3 regions of the Pseudoalteromonas sp. SD03 genome follow, and region 3 is predicted to be linked to each of the others. Evidence: predicted binding sites of a transcription regulator. Region 3 holds the regulator's gene; each other region holds the start of a gene.
The links. Region 3 encodes MetJ, which represses methionine synthesis genes. Its sites were predicted from a motif close to TAGACGTCTAGACGTCTA; they were not measured.
Positions count from the first base shown of each region.

Region 1: ABZP26_RS12770 (methylenetetrahydrofolate reductase) is a predicted target of MetJ. The motif match lies at 1,790-1,807, and genes of this name have one in related genera.
Region 2: ABZP26_RS05315 (translation initiation factor) is a predicted target of MetJ. The motif match lies at 2,097-2,114, and genes of this name have one in related genera.

Region 1 covers NZ_CP162514.1:2,724,585-2,728,859, reverse strand. Annotated here, with positions in the region: gene ABZP26_RS12770 (methylenetetrahydrofolate reductase) at 790-1,746, opposite strand; gene ABZP26_RS12765 (M16 family metallopeptidase) at 1,987-4,275, shown strand, end outside.
Region 2 covers NZ_CP162514.1:1,144,820-1,149,094, forward strand. Annotated here, with positions in the region: gene ABZP26_RS05310 (EAL domain-containing protein) at 1-1,523, shown strand, start outside; gene ABZP26_RS05315 (translation initiation factor) at 1,539-1,868, opposite strand; gene ABZP26_RS05320 (GAF domain-containing protein) at 2,116-2,775, shown strand; gene ABZP26_RS05325 (amino acid aminotransferase) at 2,854-4,044, shown strand; gene ABZP26_RS05330 (DUF3379 family protein) at 4,196-4,275, opposite strand, start outside.
Region 3 covers NZ_CP162514.1:322,853-327,127, forward strand. Annotated here, with positions in the region: gene ABZP26_RS01465 (malic enzyme-like NAD(P)-binding protein) at 119-1,360, shown strand; gene metJ (met regulon transcriptional regulator MetJ) at 1,429-1,749, opposite strand; gene metB (cystathionine gamma-synthase) at 1,948-3,195, shown strand; gene metL (bifunctional aspartate kinase/homoserine dehydrogenase II) at 3,245-4,275, shown strand, end outside.

The sequences.
Region 1 (4,275 bases), 1.1 Mb from region 3:
ATGAGATAACAATACTTTCATATATCTAGCATCGGCTAAATTTATATAGCTAGGTGATGCGGCTAAGGAATTGCTAGCCAAAACTTTGTAAGTTTCTAGCACACTATGGGGGCGTTAGCGCCTTAGAGTATATATGCTAAATTCATTTAAAACTTAAATCATTCCAATGTCCGCTTTGGGGATTTGAGATCTAAAACCATGTAAAAATTTTAGGCATAATTTCAGTTTTGAATAGATGTAAACTTTCAAGTTAAAAAGTAAGCTTTAGGGTATCTGAACTGCCATATTTAACTTAAAAGCTAACTTCCGCTAATGGCTAACAATAGACATTTCAACTTTGATATTTCTATGACTGCTTTGGTAGTATTTGTGACAATAAATATAGATCCAAATACAAATACTGAATGTCCGCTCATGGCACAAAGCAGTCACTGGTAACGTTAACGCGGTAAGTTGGACTGTTTCTGGTAAATTCATTATTTTTGTCGGATGGCGTGGCTCCGCCACTTATCCGACCAACGTCAAAATGTAGATTGGTTAAGCCGAAGGCGCCACCCAACAGGCTTTCAAATTCACTTTTTATCCGCAATTGGCACTTTGCCGAAATTCAGCTTTGATAAAGCCCTACAGTTTAAACCTGACAGTTCAAGTTAGTACTTATTAAAATAAACGAAGCTAACTACTTGAACTGGCTTATTCGATGTCGCTTATTATTGTTGCCCGAACCCCGAACCCCGAACCCCGAACCCCGAACCCCGAACCCCGAACCCCGAACCTCGAACCCCGTAATTAAGCTATTAGTTTCTCCGCAAGGTTGAGTTCCATTGTTGCTTTTAATAAACGGTATAAGTTAATAGACGCGTCTATTTCTTCTTTACGGTTGGTTAAGCTTTCAATATTTAAACCCAGTGGTACACCTAAGTGAGCACAGCTTTTTAAAATTGAGTCGAGATTTTCACGACAAATACGTACCGATTCGCTTAGTGTATTTTCCGAATCAAGCATGCGCCATTTAGTTGCCTCTGGCACTGAGATACCTAGCCATTGCATAAACTCTAAGGTTTTTTCACCACCACAAGGCGTAAAGGTTAATATAATCCGATTAGGTGTCAGGCCTTGTGCTTTGCATGTGCGCGCATAACTGGTTATTAAATCTATGGTTGCTTGTGCATTATAAACGGCTTGAGAGATAAAAAACTGGCATCCTTGAGCTGTTTTTTCTATTAAGCGTTGGTGCTCGTTGCGCTTATTGGCATGGCGCTCAGCAATGGTTACACCACCTAAAAAGAAGTCTTCTGACTGCTCTGCCAGAGTTTTGTAGGCATTCGGTAAGCTCAGCTTTATATCACCGGCTGATGATGGGCTACCCACTAACACCACGTTTTTTAAATCGTAGTCATTTTTAGTTTCATCTAACCACGCTTTAAACTCACTCACACCGCGCTGAGCTACACTTTTATAAGTAATGACATCAAGATCAGATAAGCCTCGTAAGAGTTGACTGTACTCGCGCGGATCAACTGTTTGCTTAAATGCAAATGGACGCGCTTGCTCTGTACGGCTGCTTTCATCTTGAATGTCATAAATAATCACACCGTCATATTCAATTTCGTGTAAACGGCCTAATAACTTTTCGGCAATGACTTTTAATTGCGCTTTATCAGTCCCAATTTTTGGCGGTGTTGTGCCAATTAGGTAAACACCTTGGTTGGTGTCCTGTATTTTTTCTTGAAGTGATAAAGCCATAATCCTCATTCCAGCTTAATTTGTGATGATGGATTTAATATAGCAGCCATTTAGACGTCTAGATAGATTTATTTTGTTGAAAGTTTCTCAACTAACGTGAATTATTTTCATAGTTAAATTAAATAACTGACACAGTTGTTTACATAATTAATAGGCTTAGGGCTCTTATATTTAATTACTTTACGGCATACTTAGTTTGGTAAATGTTTTAAAAATTGCTCAATTTAAAAAGGGATAACAATGAAATTTAAATTATTGGCAACTAGCCTAGCGGTATCGCTGGCCTTAACAGGTTGTGCTATGCCGCAAAGTCAAAACACGCAAACAGCAGCTCAACAAGAACAAGTTAATAAAGCAGATGAGCGTGTTTTTTCACAAGATTACCTAATAGAAGAGCTAGATAACGGCCTACGTGTGATGGTAGTTAAAACCGATTACCCAGATGTAGTATCGCTACAAATACCGGTGTCTGTTGGCTCGCGTAATGAAGTGGAAGCAGGTAAAACTGGTTTTGCTCACTTTTTTGAACACATGATGTTTAAAGGGTCTGAAAAGTTTCCGCAAGATGTGTATTCAGATATTTTAAAAAATTCAGGGGTTGATAACCGCGCCTACACAACTAACGATTACACTAACTACCACTTAAATTTTTCAAAACAGCATCTTGATAAAGTACTTGAGATTGAAGCTGATATTTTTCAAAACTTAAGCTACACCGAAGAACAATTTAGAACGGAAGCGCTTACCGTTAAAGGCGAGTACTTAAAAAATAATGCCAGCCCAATTCGTAAATTATTAAGTGCGGTACGCCAAGAAGCGTTCGATAAACATACCTATAAACACACTACTATGGGCTTTTTTGAAGACATTGAAGCCATGCCAGATCAAATGGCCTACGGTAAAGAGTTTTTTGCTAAGTTTTATAAGCCTGAATATGTATCGCTTGTGATTGTTGGTGATGTTGAGCCAAAAGAGACCATGGCGATGGTTAAAAAGCACTGGGGTAATTGGCAAAAAGGCGACTATGTTGCTGATATTCCAAAAGAGCCAACTCAACAAGCGCCAAAATATGTGCATGAGCAAAACGAAGGATTACCTGGTCACTGGTTACTTGTGTCGTATAAAGGCGCTGCATGGGAGCCTCAGAAAAAAGACAGAGCCGCATTAGATTTACTGTCGCAGCTTTATTTTTCGAGCAATTCAGATATTTACCAAGAGCTGGTAGTAGAAAAACAAATCGCGAGTCAAATGTTTACCTATAACCCAGAGACAAAAGATCCAGGGTTACTGCATGTATTTGTAAAAGTTGAAAATGCCGATGATTTAGCCACAGTGCGTGATGCTATAAACCGTACCTATGCCAAAGCGCGTACCGAGTTGGTTGATAGCCAAAAACTTAGCGATTTAAAGTCTAATCTTAAATACAGCTTTATAAATGGTTTAGATTCGTCGCAAGCAATTGCCTCTACACTTGCCAGCTATATGCATTTTGAGCGCGATCCTGAGGTAATTAATCAGCTGTATAAATCGGCAGACAATATCACTAGCGAAGATATTAGAGCCGTTGCAAATAAGTATTTTGTTGATAATGCGCGCACCACAATTACTATGTCGGCACTTGATAAAGCCCCTGGTTTTGAACAAGAAAGCGACTTAAATGCCTTGGTAGCAAAATATCAGCAAGTACCGAGTAAGCCTATCTTTAAGGTGCTGGATAAAACTAATAGCTCGCCGTTAATCGATATTAACTTATTATTTAATACCGGTGCCGCTGCTGATCCGCAGGGTAAAAAAGGGGTTGCAGCGCTCACTGCCGCAATGCTGGCGCAAGGTGGCTCAACCTCAATGAGTTACAAAGATATTAAAAAGGCAATGTACCCGCTGGCGGGTAGCTTTGGTTATCAAATAGATAAAGAAATGCTGTCGTTCCAAGGGCGTATTCATAAAGATAATGCAGCTCAGTGGTATGCCTTAGTGAGTGAGCAGCTGCTAAACCCAGGCTTTAGAGAAGATGACTTTAAGCGTCTGAAAAAAGAAATGATCGATGGCATTAAATCGGGTTTAAGAGCCTCTAATGATGAAGAGTTGGGTAAAGAAGTCCTCTACAGTGTGCTTTATAAAGGCCACCCTTATGAAAGCTATAACTACGGTGACTTATCTGACTTAGAAGCGCTGACCCTTGATGATGTTAAAGCGTTTTATAATGCTGAACTTACACAAGCTAAACTTACTGTGGGTTTAATTGGTGCCGTGCCTGAAAAACTCAAAGCACAAATGTTAACTGATTTAGCGACGCTCCCTAAAGGTGAGCAAAGTCGCTTAACAATCCCTGATGCGCCAGTACTTAAAGGTCATCATGCAACGATTGTTGAAAAGTCAGCGCAATCAACGGCTGTGTCGTTCGGGTTCCCTATTGATACCATTCGTAGCAGCGAAGACTGGACCGCATTGTGGTTAGTGCGCTCGTACTTTGGTGAGCATCGCAGTTCTAACAGTTACTTGTACGAACGTATTCGTCAAACGCGTGGT
Region 2 (4,275 bases), 820 kb from region 3:
TTGCTAATGAAATGACCATGCTGGTAGAGGATATTGACATTGATTTGCGCAACCGTAATTACTGGCGAGGGGATACCCTTATTGAAGCGCAAAACAAGCCACCCATATGGGTATCGCTGAGTGTGTCACCTATTCGTGAAGATGGTGGAAAAATAACCAGTTACGTTGCTTCAGCGCAAGATATTTCATTTGTAAAAGAAAGCCAACGCAAAATGGAACAGCTCGCTTACTTCGACACATTAACCGGGCTCGCTAATCGTACATTCTTTAGAATGCAGCTTAGAAAGTCGATGGCGCTTGCTGAAAGAGGGCGTTACTCGTTTGCTTTATTTTATTTTGATTTGGATGAATTTAAGCGTATTAACGATACTTTAGGTCATGATGCAGGCGATCAACTATTGGTTGAAGTGGCAACGCGCTTAAAGCAGCGCTTACGAGCAGAAGATACTATAGCCCGTTTAGGCGGTGATGAGTTTGCGGTATTACTCAGTGGTATTGAGCATCAAAAAGAAGCATCGGAAGTCGCTGACACCATTCAAAAAACGTTAAATCAGCCAATAAAATTAGGTAGTAACGAAGTCATTGTTAGTGCCAGTATTGGTATTACCTTGGCGCCATTTGATAGCTTAGAAGAAGATCAGTTATTAAAACATGCCGATTTAGCCATGTATGAAGCAAAAGCGAAAGGGCGTAATACGTTCCACTTTTATAGCCAAGATCTAAATGCAGCCGCCAATGAGCGATTATTCCTTGAAAATGAGTTGCGCCATGCAATTAAAGAAAAGCAACTCACACTGCATTATCAGCCACAAGTTGATTGTCGAGATAATAGTGTAGTGGGATATGAAGCATTGCTTCGCTGGTTCCATCCTACGCAGGGATTCATTCCACCTACTAAATTTATTCCTATTGCTGAGGCAACGGGTTTAATTGTGGAACTTGGTAAGTGGGTATTACAACAAGCGTGTGAGTTTACTAAACGACTAGAGCAACAAGGTAGAGCGAGTAACATGTCGATAAACCTGTCAGCAAGGCAGTTTAAAGACGCAAGCTTAGTACCTATGCTGAAAAAAATAATCATAGAGACGCAAATTAATGCTAAAAGCCTGCACCTTGAACTGACTGAGAGCATGCTAATGGGTAATGTTGAGGCGGCTATTGATCAGCTACATCAATTGAAAAAGCTGGGTATTTCAATTTCTATTGACGATTTTGGTACGGGCTATTCTTCGTTGAGTTACCTTAAACGTTTTCCTGTTGATATTCTTAAAATTGACCGCTCGTTTGTTAAAGATATCCCTGAAGATGATAATGATATGGAGATCACCGCTGCGATTATTGCGATGGCACAAAAGCTCAAGCTTGATGTGGTTGCTGAAGGGGTTGAAACAATAGAGCAAGTTGAATTTTTACAAAATAATAATTGTTTTATTGTGCAAGGCTATTACTTTAGTAAGCCCGTTGCCGAAGCCGATATCCCTGTGTTGTTTGATCAATTAGCTGCGTTAAAAGTCCCTGAATAGAACAAAAATTGCGGGTTAACCACCCGCAATTTTTACCTTAAACTTTAATCCTTCTAAAATCGCCTTTAACTTATCGCGATCATCGCCTTGTACTTCAATAACTCCTTCTTTTACTGCGCCACCTTGGCCCATCTTACTTTTTATTGTTTTTGCTAACTTTTTTAAATCGTGCTGTTGGGGATCTAATCCTACAACTAGCATTACGCCTTTACCTTTTCGACCTTTGGTTTGTCGCTCTATGCGAATAGACCCGTCTTTAAATAGTTTTACATCCAGTTCTTTTTCTGGCTTTGGCTGGTCAATTCGCCCTGTTGCTGTTGAATACACTAAGTGATTATCACTCATAATTAACCTATCTAAGATTGAATCTAATATTGGGCTAAATAATAACAAATTTGTGACGCAAAGGCGTAATTTTTGCGCCTAAGCTGAACACCTTTTAATCCCGCAAAGATAAACACCCTCTGTTTAAGTACCGCAATAGTGCCTATGAATAAAAGTGTTTAAGGATTTTAAAAAGCGCTTTAAATTGGCTAGCGCTATAAAAATATCCATGCTACTATTTCAGCATTATAGATGTATGGATGGCCAAATGATAGATTCTTATTTAGAGCAAGCTCAGCTTAATGTAGAGCAACAGTTAATTAACGCTGAGCTAGAAAAGCTTGAGCAGTACTTAAATAGCAATGCTGCACCGGCCGTGCGTTGGCAGTATCAAATTCCAGAACTCGGTGAAGGTGGCGCATGTAGTTTATTCGGCTACTTGCAAGATGAGCCGTTTAATTTAAACGATTACGTTAGCCAAAATACGCAAACAACGGCAAAGTTAGCGCAACTTCAGTTGATTGTTGACTATGTAATCGAAAACACCCAGTTAGATTGGTATGGCATCTATCAAAATACGGCCACCCCTGAAGGCGAGCAGTTATTAAAGCTCGCTTATTTTGGTGCACCGAGTCGCCCTTTATTTCCGCTCACCGCTGAATTTGCAACCGGCAGTAATAATGTGCAAGTGGCACTCAGTGGTAAAGGACGTGTCATTAATAATGTTGAGCAATATTTAGCCGCGGGTGGTGAGTATTACACCTGCGATCCGAAAGTAAAAGCAGAGGCCTGTTTACCACTATTTAATGCGCAAAAGCAGTGCATTGGCATTGTCGATGGCGAAGCCTTTAGCACGGATTTTTTTGATAATGCGACACTCGCGTTATTAATTGCATGCTGTATTAAAATTCCTCACTTTTTAGTGTAAATAACACTGGTCAATCGAGTGAGTTTTTATGTTAAGCTTAGCGCAACAGCTAACCCCTAAATAACGAAGAGATAGTCAATGTTCTCAGTATTAAAACCATTACCAACAGACCCTATTCTTGGCCTTATGGCGGCCTATAAGCAAGATACTAACCCTAATAAGATTGACTTAGGGGTTGGTGTATATAAAGACGAGCAGGGGAATACCCCGGTATTAAAGTCAGTAAAAAAAGCAGAAGCGTTTCGTTTAGAAAATGAAATGAGCAAATCTTACATTGGTCTTGCTGGTAACTTAGATTACTGTCAACAAATGGAAAATCTTCTTCTTGGTGAGCACCCGGCATTATTAGCTAATCGCGTACGCACAGCACAAGCACCTGGTGGTACAGGCGCACTTCGTGTTGCAGCAGAATTTATTGTACGTTGTAACCCAGGCGCTACTGTATGGGTTACCAACCCAACGTGGGCTAACCACATTAGCTTATTTGAAGCTGCAGGCTTAACTGTTAAAGAATACCCATACTACGACTACGAAAACAAAGATTTATTGTTTGATGAAATGGTTGAAACATTAACACAGGTACCTAAGGGCGATGTTGTGTTATTACATGCATGTTGCCACAACCCAAGTGGTATGGATTTAAACGAAACACAATGGAATACTATTGCTGAACTTGCAAAAGATGTGGGCTTTACGCCATTGATTGATATTGCATACCAAGGTTTTGGTTCTTCTTTAGAAGAAGATGCCAATGGTTTACGTATTTTAGCCAATGCGGTTGAAGAGTTGATCATTTGTTCATCATGTTCTAAAAACTTTGGCTTATACCGTGAGCGTATTGGTGCGTGTTCAATTATTGCAAAAGACAGTGCAACCGCTGATATTTCAAACTCGGTATTATTAAGTGTGGTACGTAGCATTTATTCTATGCCGCCAGCGCACGGTGCAGACATTGTAAACACCATTTTAAGCAGCACAGAGTTAACGCAGTTATGGCACAGTGAACTTGATGAAATGCGTAACCGTATTAATGGTTTACGTAGTTTAATTAAAGACAGCCTTGCAGCCAAAGACATTGCTCAAGACTTCTCATTTATAGACCGCCAACACGGTATGTTCTCTTTCTTAGGTATTAATAAAGAGCAAATCGAGCGTCTACAAAAAGACTACGGTATTTATATTGTGGGCTCTAGCCGTGTAAACGTTGCGGGAATTAGTCAAGCAAACATCGATTACTTTGCTAACGCTGTTGCTGATGTATGTAAGTAACCAATAATAAGTTTTAGCTTATTAGCAATAAAAAAACCGCACACTCGTTGCGGTTTTTTATTGTTTGTAATACCCATCCCCTTATATATATCTGCTTAGATATAAGGGAGTTTAATTCGTTAAATTGTTCAAATATTTATACAAATTGGTATTACAGCCAGCGAATAGCGCCTGCAATACGTTCATTATACATATCAACCGGTGAGCCTAGGCTTGCTATTAGTACAGTAT
Region 3 (4,275 bases):
AACAGTTCTAGCATATAACAGGATAGACCTGATATTGCTTGGAATTTAAAAATAATAAAGGTATCGTAGATTAAAACTACCTCTCACTTTAACTTAAATTGCAGGATATAATCGCGTTATGTCAGATTTTCGTGAACAAGCACTACATTACCATGCCCATCCCGTTCCAGGTAAAATCAGTATTGAGCTGACCAAGCCCGCTGAGACGGTTAAAGACCTCGCGCTCGCATACAGCCCCGGTGTCGCAGAACCTGTTCGTGAAATTGCCGCTGATCCAGCAAATGCCTACAAATATACTGGTAAAGGAAATATGGTTGCGGTTATTACTAACGGCACCGCAATTTTAGGCTTAGGTAATTTAGGTCCACTGGCTTCAAAACCCGTTATGGAAGGTAAAGCGCTACTATTTAAGCGTTTTGCAGGGTTAGACTCTATAGATATTGAAGTTAAGCACCGTACTACCGAAGACTTTATTAACACGGTGGCTAATATTGCCGACACTTTTGGTGGAATTAATTTAGAAGATATTAAAGCGCCCGAGTGTTTTGAAATAGAAAAAGCGCTTATAGAGCGTTGTAGCATTCCTGTTTTTCATGATGATCAGCATGGTACGGCTATTGTAACGGCTGCGGGTATGCTAAACGCGCTGGAAGTACAGGGCAAAGCAATTGAAGATGCAATTATTGTATGTTTAGGTGCCGGCGCTGCAGCTGTTGCCTGTATGGAGCTTTTAATTAAATGTGGCGCGTTGCGTGAACATATTTATATGTTAGATCGCAAAGGAGTTATTCATACGCGTCGTGATGACTTGAATGAATATAAGCAATTATTTGCAAACAATACCGATAAACGTACTTTACAAGATGTAATTGAAGATGCCGATGTGTTTGTGGGTGTATCGGGCCCTAATTTATTAGCCCCTGAAGATTTAAAATTAATGGCTGATAGACCCGTGGTATTTGCTTGTTCAAACCCCGATCCTGAAATCGATCCGCAATTAGCACACGCTGCACGTAACGATTTAATTATGGCTACAGGTCGCTCTGATTATCCGAATCAAGTTAATAACGTATTGTGTTTTCCGTTTATTTTCCGTGGTGCGTTAGATGTACGTGCCAGTGAAATAAACGACGAGATGAAAATTGCTGCTGTAGAAGCAATTCGCAGTATTGCTAAAGAGCCCGTGCCGACTGAAGTGCTTACTGCCGCAGGCATCGACAAATTAGAGTTTGGTGCTAAATATATTATACCAAAACCAATGGATCCTCGTTTGTTACCACGTATAGCTAAAGCGGTTGCGCAGGCGGCGGTAGACTCTGGCGTTGCACAAATTGATATGCCAGAAAACTACATGGCGTAATTGTTAAGTGTAAATTAGCGCAAAAAAAACCTCAGCATTTGCTGAGGTTTTTTTGTATAAAGACCCTTCTAGTCTTCATTTAAAATAGGCACTTCTAGTCCCATTTCTTGCATTATTTTCTTCACTTCTTCAGGTACTTTTTCTGCGTTATCTTTACGCAAATCATCATCATTAGGCAGCGGTTGCCCGGTAAACGCATGCAAAAACGCTTCGCATAAAAGCTCGCTATTTGTTGCATGACGTAAGTTGTTTATTTGACGACGAGTACGTTCATCAGTTAATACTTTTAATACATTTAGCGGGATCGAAACGGTGATCTTCTTTACTTGTTCGGATTTTTTCCCGTGTTCTGCGTATGGGTGAATATATTCACCATTCCATTTAGCCATAAGATGTATCGTTGCCTCAGATTATAAATTGCTCACACAGCATCAAAGCGTGTAAATATGCGTGAAATTCTATCGGTTTAAAAAAGATAGTCAAATACTAGTTATTTAGCTATCTAGACATTTAAATGTTTTGACATCTTAAATTGCATGCGCTACCTTTTAGACGTCTAAACATCCAAATTAGTAAAGGTAGCGAAAATGAGTGAAAAAAATAAGGCAACAATTGCTGTTCGTAGTGGAATAGAAGCCGACAAACAGCATGGTGCGGTTGTTCCACCGCTTTATTTATCAACAACTTACTCATTTGCTGACTTTGATACAAAGCGTCAATATGATTATGGCCGCAGTGGTAACCCTAATCGTGACATTTTGGCTGAGGCGCTCACGGAGCTTGAAGGTGGCGCTAAAGGCATTATTACCGCAACAGGCATGGCAGCCGTTCACCTAACAACACAATTACTTAATAGTGACGATACGTTAGTGATCCCTCATGACTGTTATGGGGGCAGCTATCGCTTATTTACTTCGCTAGAAAAGCGCGGCTTATTAAAACTAGAAGTGGTCGATTTTACCAAAAGCGACAGTTTGACACGCATCCTTGCTATTAAACCTAAGCTGATTTGGATTGAAACACCTAGCAATCCTATTTTACGCTTAACAGATATTAAAGCGGTAACTGATACAGCTAAACAGTGTGGTGCACTGGTTGCCGCCGACAACACATTTTTATCGCCAGCATTACAAAACCCGATTAAGTTTGGCGCTGATATTGTGGTGCACTCAACCACAAAATATATCAATGGCCATTCAGACGTTGTTGGTGGCGCGGTTATCGCAGCGACTGCTGAGTTAGGTGAAGAGTTAGCGTGGTGGGCAAATAACATTGGCATCACCGGCGCGCCATTTGATAGCTATTTAACGCTCAGAGGCTTACGTACTTTAAACGTGCGTTTAAGGCAACACCAAGAAAATGCACTCGCCATTGCACAGTATTTAGAACGCTCCCAGTTTGTTGCCCAAGTTTACTACCCAGGTCTTGAATCACACCCTCAACATGCGCTAGCTAAGGCGCAGCAGCTTGGCTTTGGTGCTATGGTTAGCTTTGATATAAAAGGCGATATAAACGATGCTGCAGCGTTTTTAACGCGCTTAAATGAATTTAGCTTAGCGGAATCATTAGGTGGAGTAGAAAGTTTGATTTGTCACCCTGCGACTATGACCCACGCCGGCATGGACGCAACCGCGCGTGCAGAAGCCGGAGTAGGCGACACGCTTATTCGTATCTCGGTGGGTATTGAAGATGTAAATGATTTACTCGCTGACTTAGACAGGGTATTTAATTTGGTGCGCCCAGGGCAAGCCAATCCCGGCCTATCGGCAAAAAGTGGTGCTAGTGAATCATTTGGTTCAGCAAAGTTAAACGCGGCGCATCCGGCGTTATGGTAGTGCATACCAATCTTCAAAATACAAAACATAAATGCGAGTCGGTATTAATATGGTAAATCAGGTTCATAAATTTGGTGGTTCGAGTTTAAGCTCAGCGGATCGCTTTAAAAGTGTCGCAAATATTATTTTAACTCACGCTCAAGCTGGGGATTGTGTGGTGGTATCGGCTGCCGGTAAAACCACCGATACCTTAGTTAAACTGTGGCAAAGCTACCAACAACAAGACACTCAAGCTATTGCTGATATTGTATTGCTATTGAGCAACCATCAAATAGCTCTAATTGAGCAATTATTAATAGCTAAAGCTAAGCACCATGCGCTTGATTTACTTGAAACTGATCTCAGTATTATTACCAAGCAGGCTAAGCAAGGGACATTAGCTGAAGCTGCGTTATTAGCACATGGTGAATTGTGGTCTGCAAGGTTACTAAGCGCTTACTTAGAACAGCTTAACGTTAGCGCTTGTGCCCATGACGCTAGGCAGTTATTTACGTTAGATGCCGGGCAGCTGCAGCATGCTAATAATCAGCAGCAGTGCTTAAAAGCCATACAGACGAGTAAAATTAATGTAGTTACTGGGTTTATTGCGGCTGATTTACATGGTGAAACAGTGACCTTAGGGCGAAATGGCAGTGATTACAGTGCCACTTTATTAGCGCGGTATTGCAATGCTAAAAAAGTCTCTATTTGGACTGACACTCAAGGTGTTTTTAGTACTGATCCGCGTAAGGTTGCTAATGCGGTTAAGTATGCGCGAGTGTGCCGTGATCAAGCGAATTTATTAGCGAGATTAGGTAATCCAGTATTACACGCTAAAACATTATCGCCATTAAAAGATACCGATATAGAATTAGTTGTTCGCAGTAGTTACGATCCTCAAGGCAGTCATACCGAAATAGTTAAACTAGGAATGAGTAAACAAAAACGCTTTTTAACCACAGTAAATAATGTGGATTTACTCATTGTTGATGATCTGAGTGAAGGCGAAGTAGCACATGTTAGCCAACTTATTCAGCATAGTTTGCATCACTTTGAACACGAAGGCGAAATCTACTTACTAGTCCCTGCGTCAGCGACACA